Regions from separate parts of the Streptomyces sp. NPDC026394 genome, predicted to be linked through region 1. Evidence: riboswitches for the same ligand, from Rfam matches in the RefSeq annotation. Region 1 holds a riboswitch; each other region holds the start of a gene.
What was found. A riboswitch is a leader RNA that binds a small molecule or an ion and turns the genes downstream of it on or off. The one in region 1 is predicted to bind cobalamin.
Positions count from the first base shown of each region.

Region 1 (4,748 bases):
ATGCAGGCCGCGAAGCAGATCAGGTTCAGCAGGAAGCGGCGGCGGTCGGCCTTCGACTCCAGCCGGTCGATGGACTCGACCGAGTCCATCCACTTGAAGCAGAACTCGGCCTTCTCGCGGATGGAGGGGATGTTCTCCACGGCGGCGAACGCGGCCGCGCGGTCCTCCGGATCGGGCAGGTAGGTGTCCAGCAGCGTCAGATAGAACTGGACGTGCACGGCCTCCTCGAAGAGCTGCCGGCTCAGGTAGAGCCGCGCCTCGGGGGAGTTGATGTGCTTGTAGAGCGTCAGGACCAGGTTGTTCGCCACGATCGAGTCACCGGTCGCGAAGAACGCGACGAGCCGGCCGATCATGTGCTGCTCGCCGGGCGACAGCTTGGCGAGGTCGGCCACGTCGGAGTGGAGGTCGACCTCCTCCACGGTCCAGGTGTTCTTGATCGCGTCCCGGTAGCGGTCGTAGAAGTCCGGGTAGCGCATCGGGCGCAGGGTCAGCTCGAAGCCCGGGTCGAGCAGGTTCTTGCTGCCGGTGGTGGCGGTGTGCGAGGCGGCAGCGGACGTCGTCTCGTTCTTTTCGGGTGCGGTCGTCATGATTACTGGCATGCCTCGCAGGACTCGGGGTTTTCCAGGGAGCAGGCGACGGCCTCGGGGTCGGCCGCCTGGGCGGGGACGGGAGCGGTCTGCGCGCCCCCGCCCGTACCGCGCGCGGACTGGGCGATACGGGTCGCCGGCCGCGAGCGGAGGTAGTAGGTGGTCTTGATGCCGCGCTTCCAGGCGTACGCGTACATCGAGCTGAGCTTGCCGATGGTCGGGGACGCCATGAACAGGTTCAGCGACTGGCTCTGGTCGAGGTAGGGCGTACGGTCCGCCGCCATGTCGATCAGCGCGCGCTGCGGGATCTCCCATGCCGTGCGGTACAGCGCGCGGGTCTCGGCGGGAATCCAGTCCAGCTCCTGCACCGAGCCGTTGGCCTCGCGCAGTGCGTCACGGGTGCGGGCGTCCCACAGGCCCAGCGCCTTCAGCTCTTCGATCAGGTACGCGTTGACCTGGAGGAACTCGCCCGACAGCGTCTCGCGCTTGAACAGGTTCGAGACCTGCGGCTCGATGCACTCGTACACGCCCGCGATGGAGGCGATGGTGGCGGTCGGCGCGATGGCCAGCAGCAGCGAGTTGCGCATACCGGTCTTCGCGATACGGGCGCGCAGCGCCGCCCACCGGTCCGCCCAGCGCGGCTCGGCGTTCGGGTAGTGGTCCGGGTGCAGCACGCCCCGGGCCGTACGCGTCGCGGACCAGGCCGGGTGCGGGCCGTGCCGCTCGGCGAGGCCGGCGGACGCCTCGTACGCCGCGAGCATGATCCGCTCGGAGATACGGGTGGACAGCTCGCGCGCCTCGGGCGAGTCGAAGCCCAGCCGCAGCCGGAAGAAGACGTCCTGGAGGCCCATCAGGCCCAGGCCCACCGGGCGCCAGCGGGAGTTGGAGGTGCCGGCCTGCTCGGTCGGGTAGAAGTTGATGTCCACCACGCGGTCGAGGAAGGTCACCGCGGTGCGGACCGTGGCGTCCAGCCGCTCCCAGTCCATCTCGCCGTTGTCACCCAGGTGGGCGGCGAGGTTGACCGAGCCGAGGTTGCAGACGGCGGTCTCGCCGTCGTCGGTGACCTCCAGGATCTCGGTGCACAGGTTCGAGGAGTGCACGACCTTGCCGGGCTCGGCGGTCTGGTTCGCGGTGCGGTTGGCGGCGTCCTTGAAGGTCATCCAGCCGTTGCCGGTCTGCGCGAGGGTGCGCATCATCCGCGAGTACAGGACCCGGGCCGGGACCTGCTTGACGGCGCGGCCCTCGGCCTCCGCCTTGCGGTACGCGGCGTCGAACTCGTCGCCGTACAGATCCACCAGCTCGGGCGCGTCGCTGGGGGAGAACAGCGACCAGTCGGCGTCCGCCTCGACGCGGCGCATGAACTCGTCGGGGATCCAGTGCGCGATGTTCAGGTTGTGGGTGCGCCGGGCCTCCTCGCCCGTGTTGTCGCGCAGCTCCAGGAACTCCTCCAGGTCCGCGTGCCAGGTCTCCAGGTAGACGCAGGCGGCGCCCTTGCGCCGGCCGCCCTGGTTCACGGCCGCGACCGAGGCGTCCAGGGTGCGCAGGAACGGCACGATGCCGTTGGAGTGGCCGTTGGTGCCGCGGATCAGCGAGCCGCGGGCGCGGACCCGGGAGTACGACAGGCCGATGCCGCCGGCGTGCTTCGACAGCCGGGCCACCTGGTGGTAGCGGTCGTAGATCGAGTCCAGCTCGTCCAGCGGGGAGTCCAGCAGGTAGCAGGAGGACATCTGCGGGTGCCGGGTACCGGAGTTGAACAGGGTGGGCGAGGAGGGCAGGTACGACAGCGTGCTGGTCAGCCGGTACAGCTCGGCGACGTCGGCGAGTGCCCGCTCGCTGTGGTCCTCGGCCAGGCCGCAGGCCACCCGCAGCAGGAAGTGCTGCGGGGTCTCGATCACCTGGCGGGAGATCGGGTGGCGCAGCAGGTAGCGGGAGTGCAGGGTACGCAGGCCGAAGTAGCCGAACCGGTCGTCGGCGCCGTCCGTCAGCGCGCGCTCCACCAGCTCGTCCAGGCGGTCCGCGTGGGTCCGTACGAACTCCGCCGTGCTGTCGGCGATCAGGCCCTCGCGGTGGCCGACGGCGACGGAGGCGGAGAAGGCGACCGCCCCCTCCGCGGCCGCCTCCTCCGCGATGGCGCGGGTCAGCAGGCGGGCGGCCAGCTTGGAGTACTGCGGCTCGTCGCCGATCAGGCCGGCCGCGGCCTCCATGGCCAGCGAGCGCAGCTCGGCCTCGTCGGAACCGGGGTGGCGGCCGCGCAGCGCGGCGGCGGCGATCTTGCCCGGGTCGGTGGCGGGCAGGTCGACGGTGAGGTCGGTCAGCGTGTGCAGCAGGGCGGCGCCGGGGCCGTCCGTGGCCTGGCCGCCGTGGCCCTGCCGGGGCTGCGTGTCCTTCGCGGGCTGCACGACCTGCTCGGCTGCTGCGGGCTCCGTTGGCGCGATGGTCACGTGCTGCTCTCCCTCACTCGGCGGGGGCCTGGGGAGGGCACGGGGCGCGTACGGGCGTGCGGCACCCCCGGTACGGCAAGGGGCGCGCGGGCACACCGCGCAGCGTCCACCGGTCCAACCCGCGAGACCCGGACGTATCGACGTCCGCGCCGGTCCTGGCGCGGGCGTACTGTGGGCAGGTCTTCGGACTCACGGGTGCGGATTGACGCACTTCGTACACCGTTGCGGGACAGTTCCGGATTCGCACCGGATTCCCCTGCGACGACAGCGAGCACGAGCATACATCTTGTGCTGCCTCGTGCACCCACCCCCATATCTTGTGTCGCGTTGGCGCGGGGATGTCCGGAGCCGTGGTATTCGACGGCCGTTCCGGGGCGGTTTCCCGGGGTTTTCCGGGGCCTCCGAGAGGGTGCCACGCGGTGGCTCCGGGGCTGTTCCCGGGGGTCGGGGCCGTTCGCCGGGCCATCCGCCCGGCCGTTCGCCGGGCCGTTCGGCGGGCCGTTCGGCGGGCCGTCCGCCGCGGCCTGGACGGGGGCTGATGCAGGGGGCGTATTGGTGGCGCGGAATGCCCCTGACGCGTTGACCGGGGCTCCTGGAGCGTATTGGCTCCTTGTCTGCTCCGTCGGTCGGCGGGGCGGGTGGGGGCCTTGTGCGAGGGGGAACATGCGAGGAACCGGTGCGGCGCGCGGCGCCGTGCGCGTCGTGGGGCTGATGGCGGGGGCGTGCGTCGTGGCAGGGGTGCTGACGGCGTCACCGGCAGCCGCCGCGGGGCGGGCGGCTCCGGCCACCGAGCGGGTCGGTGTTGCCATGGACGGGACGCAGGGAAACGGTTTTTCGGGCGATCCGGAGCTCAGCGCGAACGGGCGGTTCGTGGCATTCACCTCGGAAGCCACCGATCTGGGGCCCACGGACACCAACGGCCAGCAAAACGTCTACGTCAAGGATTTACGGACGGGAAAGGTCGACCTGGTCAGCGTCGCCGGTGACGGCACGCCCGGTGACGCCCTCTCCGGATCGCCCGGGATCAGCGCCGACGGACGGTATGTGGCCTTCTGCTCCGGCGCGGCGAACCTGGTCCCCGGCGACACCAACGGCGAGGGCGACGTCTTCGTCCACGACCGCCGCACCGGGCGCACCGTGAGTCCCACCGCGGGCGCCGGGAGGTCCCCGTACGGATACGGGGTGCAGAACTTCGCCCTCAGCGGCGACGGCCACCGCCTCGCCTTCGGCTCCTACCGCCCGGACCTGGTGCCCGGCGACACCAACGAGCGCCTGGACATCTTCGTCCACGATGTGCAGAAGGGAACGACGCGACGGGTCAGCGTGGCGAGCGACGGCACCCAGGCGAACGCCCCGTCCGCCTTCCCGTCGAACAGCGCCGACGGCCGCCGGATCGCGTTCACCTCGAAGGCGACCAACCTCACCCCCGCCGGCCCCGGCTTCCGCCGCCCGCCGCCGCAGGACCCCCTGTACGTCCACGACATCGCCACCGGGCGCACCCGTGCGGCGAGCCTGAGCACCACGGGCGCCGTGGTCGGCGTGTCGCCGTCCCCCCGGCTCAGCCCCGACGGCCGGTACGCGGTCTTCTCCGCCCTGGCCGCGGACGTGGTGCCGGACGACACCAACGGCACGTACGACCTCTTCGCCCGCGACCTGGAGCGCGGCACCACCCGGCTGCTGTCCCGCGCGTACGACGGCGCCCAGGGCAATGGCTGGTCCT
Region 1 is NZ_JBVHPX010000001.1:302,045-306,792, forward strand. It holds gene ACZ4QV_RS01385 (ribonucleotide-diphosphate reductase subunit beta) at 1-587, opposite strand, end outside; gene ACZ4QV_RS01390 (ribonucleoside-diphosphate reductase subunit alpha) at 590-3,028, opposite strand; cobalamin riboswitch at 3,186-3,349, opposite strand; gene ACZ4QV_RS01395 (TolB family protein) at 3,692-4,748, shown strand, end outside.

Region 2 (4,748 bases), on a different contig from region 1:
TGGCACTTGGTGCCATCAACGGTGGCCCGCAGCCAAGTTCTGCCCATCTTGTGGCACCTTTCTGCCAAGGTTGCGAAGGTCCGTGACCGCCGTACGGCGACTAGGGTGAGCCGGGCGGCAGCGACGGAGGGGACACCGTGAGCAAGATCTACGCCGGGGCGCGGCTGCGCCGGCTGCGGGAGGAGCGCGGGTTCAGCCAGGCGGCGCTGGCCCGCGTCCTGGCCATCTCGCCCAGCTACCTGAACCAGATGGAGCACGACTCACGGCCGCTGACCGTGCCCGTACTGCTGCGGCTGACCGAGACCTTCGGGGTGGACCCCGGCTTCTTCTCCGAGCGCGACACCAGCCGGATGCTGGCCGACCTGCGCGAGGCGCTCGCCGACGAGCTGGCCGCCGGCCGGATCTCCCCCACCGACCTGTCCGAACTCGCTTCCCGGCAGCCCGCGGTGGCGTCGGTGCTGCTCGGCCTCGGGCGGCGCAACCTGGCGCTGACCGAGCGGCTGGCGGAGGTGGCGGAGGGCCGGGACGGCGGCGGCACCGACCCGGCCGCGCCGCTCTCCCCGCACGAGGAGATCCGCGAGTTCTTCTACCGGCGGCAGAACTACCTGCACGAGGCCGACACCGCCGCCGAGGAACTCGCCGCCGAGCTGGGCATCCGCCCCGGTGAGGCGGGACGCGCCCTGACCGCCCGGCTCACCGGACGGCACGGCGTACGCCTCGTCGACACGCCCGACGGGCCGCTGCACCACTACGATCCGTCCGCCCGGGTGCTGCGCCTGTCGGCGGGACTGCGGCCCGGGCAGCGCGCCTTCCGCATGGCGACCCAGCTCGCGCTGCTGGAGGCCGGCGAGGAGCTGTCGCGGCCCGCCTCCGAGGACTTCGAGGAGGGCACGACGGCCTGGTCGCTGGCCAGGATCGGGATCGCCAACTACTTCGCGGCGGCGCTGGTGCTGCCGTACGGCCCGTTCCACGCCGCGGCCGAGGAGCTGCGGTACGACATCGAGCGGCTGACCGACCGGTTCGGCCTCGGGTACGAGACGGTGTGCCACCGGCTGAGCACCCTGCAACGGCCGCGCCGGCGCGGGGTCCCGTTCTCCTTCGTCCGCGTCGACCGGGCCGGCAACATGTCCAAGCGGCAGTCCGCCACCGGCTTCCACTTCTCCCGGGCGGGTGGTACCTGCCCGCTGTGGAACGTCTACGAGGCGTTCACCGCGCCCAGCCGTATCCACGTGCAGATCGCCGCCATGCCGGACGGCCGCCGCTACCTGTGGACGGCCCGCACCGTCACCCGGCACCGCGGCGGCTGGGGCGATCCGGGCAAGACCTTCGCCATCGGCCTCGGCTGCGAGATCCGGCACGCCTCCCGGCTGGTCTACTCCGACGGCCTCGACCTGGACAACGCCGGTGCCGCCATCCCCATCGGCATGGGCTGCCGGGTCTGCGAACGCCTGGAGTGCCCGCAGCGCGCCGTGCCGCCGCTCGGCCGTCCCCTGGCCATCGACGAGAACAGCAGCACGTTCGTGCCGTATCCGGTGCGGGAGGGCTGAGGGGTACGGGACGGCTGAGAGGCGTACGCGGTCCCAGCGGCCCGCCCCGGGGCACCCGGAAGATCACCGATCCCCCTGGACTTACTAGGACGTCCAACTATATGTTCGTGACGTAGGCCCGCGGTGCAGGGAAGCCGGTGCGAATCCGGCGTGGTCCCGCCACTGTGACCGGGGAGTGCGACGCCGAGCAACACGCCACTGACGCGGGTGCGTCGGGAAGGCGGGCGGCGCACGACGATCCGGAAGCCAGGATACCGGCCGCGGGTGTTGTTCCGTGTTGTCCACGAGGATGGAGCAGACACGCATGGCATCGGTGCGTACCCACAACCCAGGTGATCCGGCCCGGCCCGCGGCACCGCCCGCGCGCTGACGGTTCCACGCCTTTCGCGTCCCACGGCCCCGCCACGGTCCGCGCGCCATCCGCGCCGCCCGTGGGCCCGGCCGTGCCATCCCCGGATCTCACCTGACGAGAGCAGGCCCCCATGGTCCGAGAACTGACCCATTTCATCGGCGGCGAGCACGTACCGGGAACATCGGGCGCGCACGGCGAGGTGTACGACCCCAACACCGGCACCGTGCAGGCCCGGGTGCCGCTCGCCGGCCAGGCCGAGACGGCGGCCGCCGTCGCCGACGCCGCGGCCGCCCAGCCCGAGTGGGGCGAGTGGAACCCGCAGCGGCGCGCCCGCGTCCTGCTGAACTTCCTGCGCCTGGTGGAGGGCGAGCGGGACGCGCTGGCCCGGCTGCTGTCGAGCGAGCACGGCAAGACGGTCGCGGACGCGCACGGCGATCTCCAGCGCGGCCTGGAGGTGGTGGAGTTCGCGGCCGGCGTCCCGCACCTGCTCAAGGGCGAGTTCACCGACAACGCCGGTACCGGCATCGACGTGCACTCGCTGCGCCGCCCCATCGGCGTGGTGGCCGGGATCACCCCGTTCAACTTCCCCGCGATGATCCCGCTGTGGAAGGCCGCGCCGGCCATCGCCTGCGGCAACGCGTTCCTTCTCAAGCCGTCCGAGCGGGCGCCTTCGGTGCCGCTGCGGCTGGCCGAGCTGTTCCTGGAGGCGGGACTGCCGCCGGGCATATTCAATGTCGTCCACGGCGGCAAGGAGGCGGTGGACACGCTGCTGGCGGACCCGCGCGTCGAAGCGCTGGGCTTCGTCGGCTCGACGCCGATCGCCGCGCACATCTACGCGACCGCCGCCGCGCACGGCAAGCGCGCCCAGTGCTTCGGCGGCGCCAAGAACCACCTCATCGTGATGCCGGACGCCGACCTCGACCAGGCGGTGGACGCGCTGGTGGGCGCCGGGTACGGATCGGCGGGTGAGCGCTGCATGGCGATCTCGGTCGCCGTGCCGGTGGGCGAGGAGACCGCCGACGCGCTGGTGGCGCGGCTCAAGGAGCGGGTCGGCACGCTGCGCGTCGGCCGCTCCGACGACCCGCACGCCGACTTCGGGCCGCTGGTGAGCCGTGACGCGCTGGACCGGGTCCGCGCCTATGTGGACCTCGGCGTCACCGAGGGCGCGGAACTCGTCGTCGACGGACGCGGCTTCACCCTGCCCGGCCACGAGGACGGCTTCTTCGCGGGCGCGTCGCTCTTCGACCGGGTCACCCCGGACATGCGGATCTACCAGGAGGAGATCTTCGGCCCGGTCCTGTCGGTGGTACGGGCCGCGGACTACGAGGAGGCGCTGCGGCTGCCCACGGAGCACCCGTACGGCAACGGCGTGGCCATCTTCACCCGCGACGGCGACACCGCGCGGGACTTCAGCCGCCGGGTGGACACCGGCATGATCGGCGTGAACGTGCCGATCCCGGTGCCGGTCGCTTACCACACCTTCGGCGGCTGGAAGCGGTCCGGCTTCGGCGACCTGAACCAGCACGGCCCGGACGCGATCCGCTTCTACACCCGTACCAAGACCGTCACCTCGCGCTGGCCCCCCGGGGTCAAGGAAGGCGCGAGCTTCACCCTCCCGACGATGGGCTGAGCGCGATGAGCGTCATGACCACCGCCACCACGGCCGCCTCGCTGACCTCACTCACCGCCGACCAGCTCGCCATCGTCGAGACGACGCTGGACTTCGCGCAGGAGCACATCGCGCCGCACGCCGTGGCCTGGGACCAGGACAAGCACTTCCCCGTGGACGTGCTGCGCAAGGCCGCCGGGCTCGGGCTCGGCGGGATCTACGTACGGGAGGAGCACGGCGGGTCCGCGCTGAGCCGCGCGGACGGCGTGCTGGTCTTCGAGGTGCTGGCCACCGCCTGCCCGTCCATCGCGGGCTATCTCTCCATCCACAACATGGTCGCCTGGATGATCGACCGGTACGGCGACGACGCGCAGCGCGCCCGCCGGCTGCCCGGCCTGTGCTCGATGGCCGACCTGGGCAGCTACTGCCTGACCGAGCCGGGCGCCGGGTCGGACGCCGCGGCGCTGCGCACGCGTGCGGTGCGCGACGGCGACTCCTACGTGCTGACCGGAGTGAAGCAGTTCATCTCCGGCGCCGGGACCTCGCAGGTGTACGTGGTGATGGCCCGTACCGGCGAGGACGGCCCCGGCGGCATCTCGGCGTTCCTCGTGGAGCGGGACGACCCGGGGCTGTCGTTCGGCGCCAACGAGAAGAAGATGGGGTGGAACGCGCAGCCCACCCGGCAGGTGATCCTCGACGAGGTGCGCGTCCCCGCCGGCCGGCGGCTCGGTGCGGAGGGCGACGGCTTCCGTATCGCGATGAGCGGGCTGAACGGCGGCCGCCTGGGCATCGCCGCCTGCTCCCTCGGCGGCGGGCAGAGCGCGCTGCACGCCGCGCAGGCGTACCTCGCGGACCGGGAGGCGTTCGGAGGGCGGCTGCTGGAGGCGCAGGCACTCCAGTTCCGGCTCGCCGACATGGCGACCGAGCTGACCGCCGCCCGCGCGCTGGTACGGCAGGCGGCCGAGGCGCTGGACCGGGCGGACCCGCAGGCGCCGCAGTTGTGCGCGATGGCCAAGCGGTTCGCCACCGACACGGGTTACTCCGTCGCCGACCGCGCGCTGCAACTGCACGGGGGCTATGGCTACCTGAGTGAGTACGGCATCGAGAAGATCGTCCGCGATCTTCGGGTGCACCAGATCCTGGAAGGGACGAACGAGATCATGCGCTTGATCGTGGCCCGCGGGCTGACCGGGGCGAAGACCGGCGGCGCCCGCGCCGGGACGGGGGCCGCCCGATGACC
Region 2 is NZ_JBVHPX010000010.1:241,881-246,628, forward strand. It holds gene ACZ4QV_RS23890 (short-chain fatty acyl-CoA regulator family protein) at 138-1,547, shown strand; cobalamin riboswitch at 1,652-1,824, shown strand; gene ACZ4QV_RS23895 (CoA-acylating methylmalonate-semialdehyde dehydrogenase) at 2,030-3,529, shown strand; gene ACZ4QV_RS23900 (acyl-CoA dehydrogenase family protein) at 3,535-4,746, shown strand; gene ACZ4QV_RS23905 (enoyl-CoA hydratase/isomerase family protein) at 4,743-4,748, shown strand, end outside.
Region 2: linked by a shared signal. The riboswitch ahead of ACZ4QV_RS23895 (CoA-acylating methylmalonate-semialdehyde dehydrogenase) and the one ahead of ACZ4QV_RS01390 (ribonucleoside-diphosphate reductase subunit alpha) in region 1 are both predicted to bind cobalamin.

Region 3 (4,748 bases), on a different contig from region 1:
TGCGGGGGACGCGACGGGACCGGGGAACGCGGCAGACGCGACCGGCACGGCGGACATGGCAGCGAACCAGGCGAGCCAGGTCGGCCAGGTGGGCCAGGACTCCAGTGACTGAACGCACAGGCGACGGTCCGGGGTTCCGCACCGCGCTGTCCACCCTCACCGGGCCGCTGCGCTTCCTGCTGCTCAGCTCCTTCCTCATCCCGCTCGGCAGTTTCATGGTCCTGCCGTTCATGTCGGTCTTCCTGCACGAGCGGCTGGGGATGGGGCTCGGGGCGGTCGGTGTGGTGCTGGCCGCCGCGTCCCTCGTGCAGTTCTCGGGAGGAGTTCTCGGCGGGGCGCTCGCCGACCGGGTGGGGCTGCGGCGCACGATGCTGTGGGCGCTGGTGGTGCGTACGGCGGGCTTCGCGGCGTTCCTGGCGGCGCTGCGGTGGCCGCCGGTGGCGGTGGCGGCGCTGATCCTGACCTGCTGCGGCGCCGCGCTGTACCTGCCCGCCAACAAGGCGTACCTGGTGCACGGTGTGGCCGAGGAGCGCCGGCCCGCGTTCCTGTCCGCGGGCAACGCGGCGCTCAACGCGGGGATGGCCGTGGGCCCGCTCGTCGCGGGGCCGTTCGTGCTGTCGTCCCCCGGCCCGCTGTTCCTCGTCGTGACGGCGCTGTTCGCCGTGGTGGCCGTGGGGCATGCGCGTCTGCCGGCGGTGGGGCCGGAGAAGGACCGGTCCAGCAGCGCACCGGCGTCCGGCCAGGGCCTGCTCACCGGTATCGCCGTCCTCCCCTTCGTCGCCAACGGCCTGGCGTTCTACCTCTACTTCCACTTCCAGCACTACCTCGCCGTGTACGCCGTCGAGCGGGCCTCCAGCGAGTTCTACAGCCTGGTGCTGCTGACCTGCTTCGTCCTGGTCATCGTCGTCCAGCCGCTCGCGTCGGGCGCCATCCGGCGGATGAGGTACCCCGTCGCGCTGGCGATCGGGTTCGCGGGCCTGGCCGCCGGGATGGCGGTCCTGGCAGCCGGTACGCGGACCGCCCTGCTGGCGGGCGGTGTCCTCATCACGCTCGGCGACATCGTGCTCTTCCTCAAGAACGACCTGGAGGCCCTGCGCCGCAGTCCGCGCTCGGACGCCGTGGTCTTCGGACAGCAGCGGCTCGCCGCCGGCCTGGGCGCCTGTGCCAGCGGCGTGCTGGGCGGGCAGCTCTACGGCTTCGGCGAACGCGCCGGGCACGCGGGCTGGTTCTGGCTGTTCGCCGCGGCCCAGTGCGTCCTGCTGCCGCCGCTCCTGCTCGCCCTGCGGCGCGGGCGCGGCACCGCTCCCGCCGACCTCACCCCCACCACCCCCCGCACGGACCTCACCGACCTCACGGAAGGAACACCGGTACCCGATGACGCACACGGGCGGATTCCAGGACGATGACTTCTGGACCGAGTTCTACGACTTCCTGTTCTCCGACGGGCGCCACGCCCAGGCCGAGGAGCTGCTCGACACCTCTCCCCTGCTGGCCTTCCCGGCCGGGGCCCGGGTGCTGGACCTGTGCTGCGGCCCGGGGGTGTTCACCGTTCCGCTCGCGCGCCGGGGATTCGGTGTGACGGGTGTGGACCGCAGCCCGGCGATGCTGGACCGCGCCCGGAAGCGGGCCGCCGACGCCGGAGTCTCCGCCCGGTACGTCCAGTCCGACATGCGGGAGTTCACCGAGCCCGGGGCCTTCGACGTGGTTCTCAACATGTTCACGTCCTTCGGCTATTTCGAGGACCCCGCCGACAACGCCCGTGTGCTGCGCACGATGCACGACTGCCTGGCGCCCGGCGGGACCCTGCTTCTGGACATGGCCGGAAAGGAACTGCTGGCCCGTAAGGTCACCCCGCCGAAGGTGGTGCAGCGCGGTGACGACCTGCTGGTGCAGACCGACACGGTGCTGGACGACTGGGCACGGTTGCGCAGCGACTGGGTGCTCGTGCGGGGCGACCGGGTGACGCGTACGAGCCTGGTCTGGTTCGTCTACAGCGCCGTGGAGTTGCGGCGGATGGCCGGGGAGGCGGGCTTCCAGGAGGTCGAGGTCTTCGGTGGCTTCGACGGCCGCCCGTACGACCAGGACGCCGAACGGCTGGTGCTCCGGGCGGTCCGCGCGGCGTGACCGGGGCGCCGGGCCGCACGGCCGGCCCGTCGCCCGCACACCGTAGACGGCGCGCGGAACCGTACGCGCGCCCTTTGCCCCCGGTCCGACCGACCGTAATATCACCTGGTCATCACCGCGACGGGAGACAGGAAGCCGGTGCGATTCCGGCGCGGTCCCGCCACTGTGACCGGGGAGTGACCCTTCATCAGGCAGATCGGGCCACCGCGCGCGGCGCGGGAAGGCCGGGGGGACGTCGATCCGGGAGTCAGGACACTGGCCTGTCGCGGGCCCGTTCCGAGGAGCGCGGACTCCGCAGGAGGCTCTACGTGTACGACGGCACGACCCGTCCCCCCTTTTCTTCCCCCGCCGCCCGGCGGCGCCGGTTCCGGCGCGTCGCGGCACCTGCGGTGGCCCTGGCCCTGTCCGCCGTCCTGCTGGGCGGCTGCGGCACGGCGCGGGACACCGCGGGTGACGCGGAGCCCGCGGCCACCGCGGCGAAAGGTTTCCCGGTCACCATCGACAACTGCGGCATCCGTACCACCTACCGGAAGCCGCCCTCCCGGGTCCTCACCATCCACCAGCACCCCGCCGAACTGATGCTGGCGCTGGGACTCGAGGACCGCATGATCGGCACCGCCTTCCCCGACTCGGCCGTCCTGCCGGAGCTGCGCAAGGACTACGAGGCGCTGCCGAAACTGGCGAAGAAGGAGCCGTCCTTCGAGACCGTTCTGGAAGCCGATCCGGACCTCGTCTACGGCGGGTACGCCAGCGCCTTCGCCGAGAACGAGGGCCGCTCGCGCAAGGCGTTCGCCGACGCCGGGATCAACACCTACCTCAACCGCGAGTACTGCGGGAAGAAGCAGGTGTCCATGCAGGACGCGTACGACGAGGTCCGCACCGTCGGCAGCATCTTCGGCATCCGGGAACGGGCCGACAAGCTGGCCGCCGACCTCAAGGCGCGGGTGGACCGGGCCACCGGGGCGGTCAAGGGCGCCCCCGCCGTACCGGTCTTCGTGTACGACAGCGGCGACAAGGCGGCCTTCACCGCCGGCGGCAAGAGCCTCGGCACCGAGATCATCCAGCTCGCGGGCGGCCGGAACGTGTTCGCGGACCTGGACAAGGTCTTCGGGGACGCGTCCTGGGAGCAGGTAGTCGACCGGAAGCCCGAGGTCATCGCGATCTACGACTACGCGGGGGCCGGGAGCGTCGAGCAGAAGAAGAAGTTCCTGCTGTCGCAGCCCGCGCTGGCCGACGTGCCCGCGGTCAAGAACAAGCGGTTCGTCGTCCTGCCGCTGACCGCGACCCTGGTGGGGGTGCGGCCGCCGTACGCGGTGGAGGAGCTGGCCCGCGCCCTGCACCCCGAGCGGTTCCGGTGACCGCCGCCGGGACGGCGGTCGTCCGCGAGCACCGGCACGAGACGCCGCCGCGCCGCCGGTCCTTCGCCGTCACCCTCGTCGTTCTCGGGGTGTTGCTGCTGGTCTCCGCCACGGCGGGGATGGCGATCGGGTCGGTGCACGTGCCGCCCGGCGAGGTGTGGGGCATCGTGACCCACGCGCTGGGCGCCGACCTGCCGGACCCGGGGTGGTCCCGGGCGCGCGAGACCATCGTGCTGGACGTACGGGCTCCGCGGGTGGCGCTCGGCGCGGTGACGGGCGCGGGACTCGCGGTGATCGGTACGGCCATGCAGGCACTGGTCCGCAACCCGCTGGCGGAGCCGTATCTGCTGGGTGTCTCCTCGGGGGCGTCCCTGGGCGCCGTCATGGTGATCGTCTTCGGGGTGAGCCTGTTCGGTCCGGTGTCGCTGTCGGCCGCCGCCTTCGCCGGCGCGCTGCTGACCCTGCTGCTCGTCTACACGACGGCGCGTACCGGCGGGCGCATCACCTCGGTACGGCTGGTGCTGTCGGGAGTGGCGATGGCGGCGGTCCTCACGGCGGTGATGGACATCCTGCTGCTGACCTCCGACCGGGGCAACGAGGCCCGGGCGGTCCTCGCCTGGACCCTCGGGGGCCTCGGCGGGGTGCAGTGGGGCACGTTGTGGCTGCCGGGCCTGGCGCTGCTGCTGGGCATCGCCGTCCTGCTCGTCCAGGCACGGTCGCTGAACCTGCTGCTGGCGGGCGAGGAGGCCGCCACCACGATGGGGCTGGACGTGGCCCGGTTCCGGGCCCGGATGTTCGTCCTGCTCTCGCTCGTCACCGGCGTCCTGGTGGCCGCGGCCGGACCGATCGGCTTCGTGGGCCTGATGCTGCCGCACGTGGTGCGCCTGTTCGTGGGCGGTGACCACCGCCGGGTGCTGCCCGCCGCCGCACTGGCCGGCGCGGTGTTCCTGATCTGGGCCGACATCGCGGCGCGTACCGTCGCCGCGCCCATGGAGATCCCCGTCGGTGTGCTGACCGCACTGTGCGGCGGACCGTTCTTCCTGTGGCTGATGCGCCGGGACGCCCGCCGTACCGTGCACCGAGGAGTGGCATGAGCGCGACCGAACTGACCGTCGACGGCCTCACGCTCACCGCCGGGGCACACCGTCTGGTGCGCGACGTGTCCCTGACCGCCCGGCCCGGCGAGGTGGTCGGCCTGGTCGGGCCCAACGGCAGCGGCAAGTCCAGCCTGCTGCGCGCCGTCTACCGGGTGCTGCGGCCCGACGC
Region 3 is NZ_JBVHPX010000028.1:44,902-49,649, reverse strand. It holds gene ACZ4QV_RS37410 (ATP-grasp domain-containing protein) at 1-112, shown strand, start outside; gene ACZ4QV_RS37405 (MFS transporter) at 105-1,406, shown strand; gene ACZ4QV_RS37400 (class I SAM-dependent methyltransferase) at 1,375-2,124, shown strand; cobalamin riboswitch at 2,219-2,402, shown strand; gene ACZ4QV_RS37395 (ABC transporter substrate-binding protein) at 2,433-3,482, shown strand; gene ACZ4QV_RS37390 (FecCD family ABC transporter permease) at 3,479-4,576, shown strand; gene ACZ4QV_RS37385 (ABC transporter ATP-binding protein) at 4,573-4,748, shown strand, end outside.
Region 3: linked by a shared signal. The riboswitch ahead of ACZ4QV_RS37395 (ABC transporter substrate-binding protein) and the one ahead of ACZ4QV_RS01390 (ribonucleoside-diphosphate reductase subunit alpha) in region 1 are both predicted to bind cobalamin.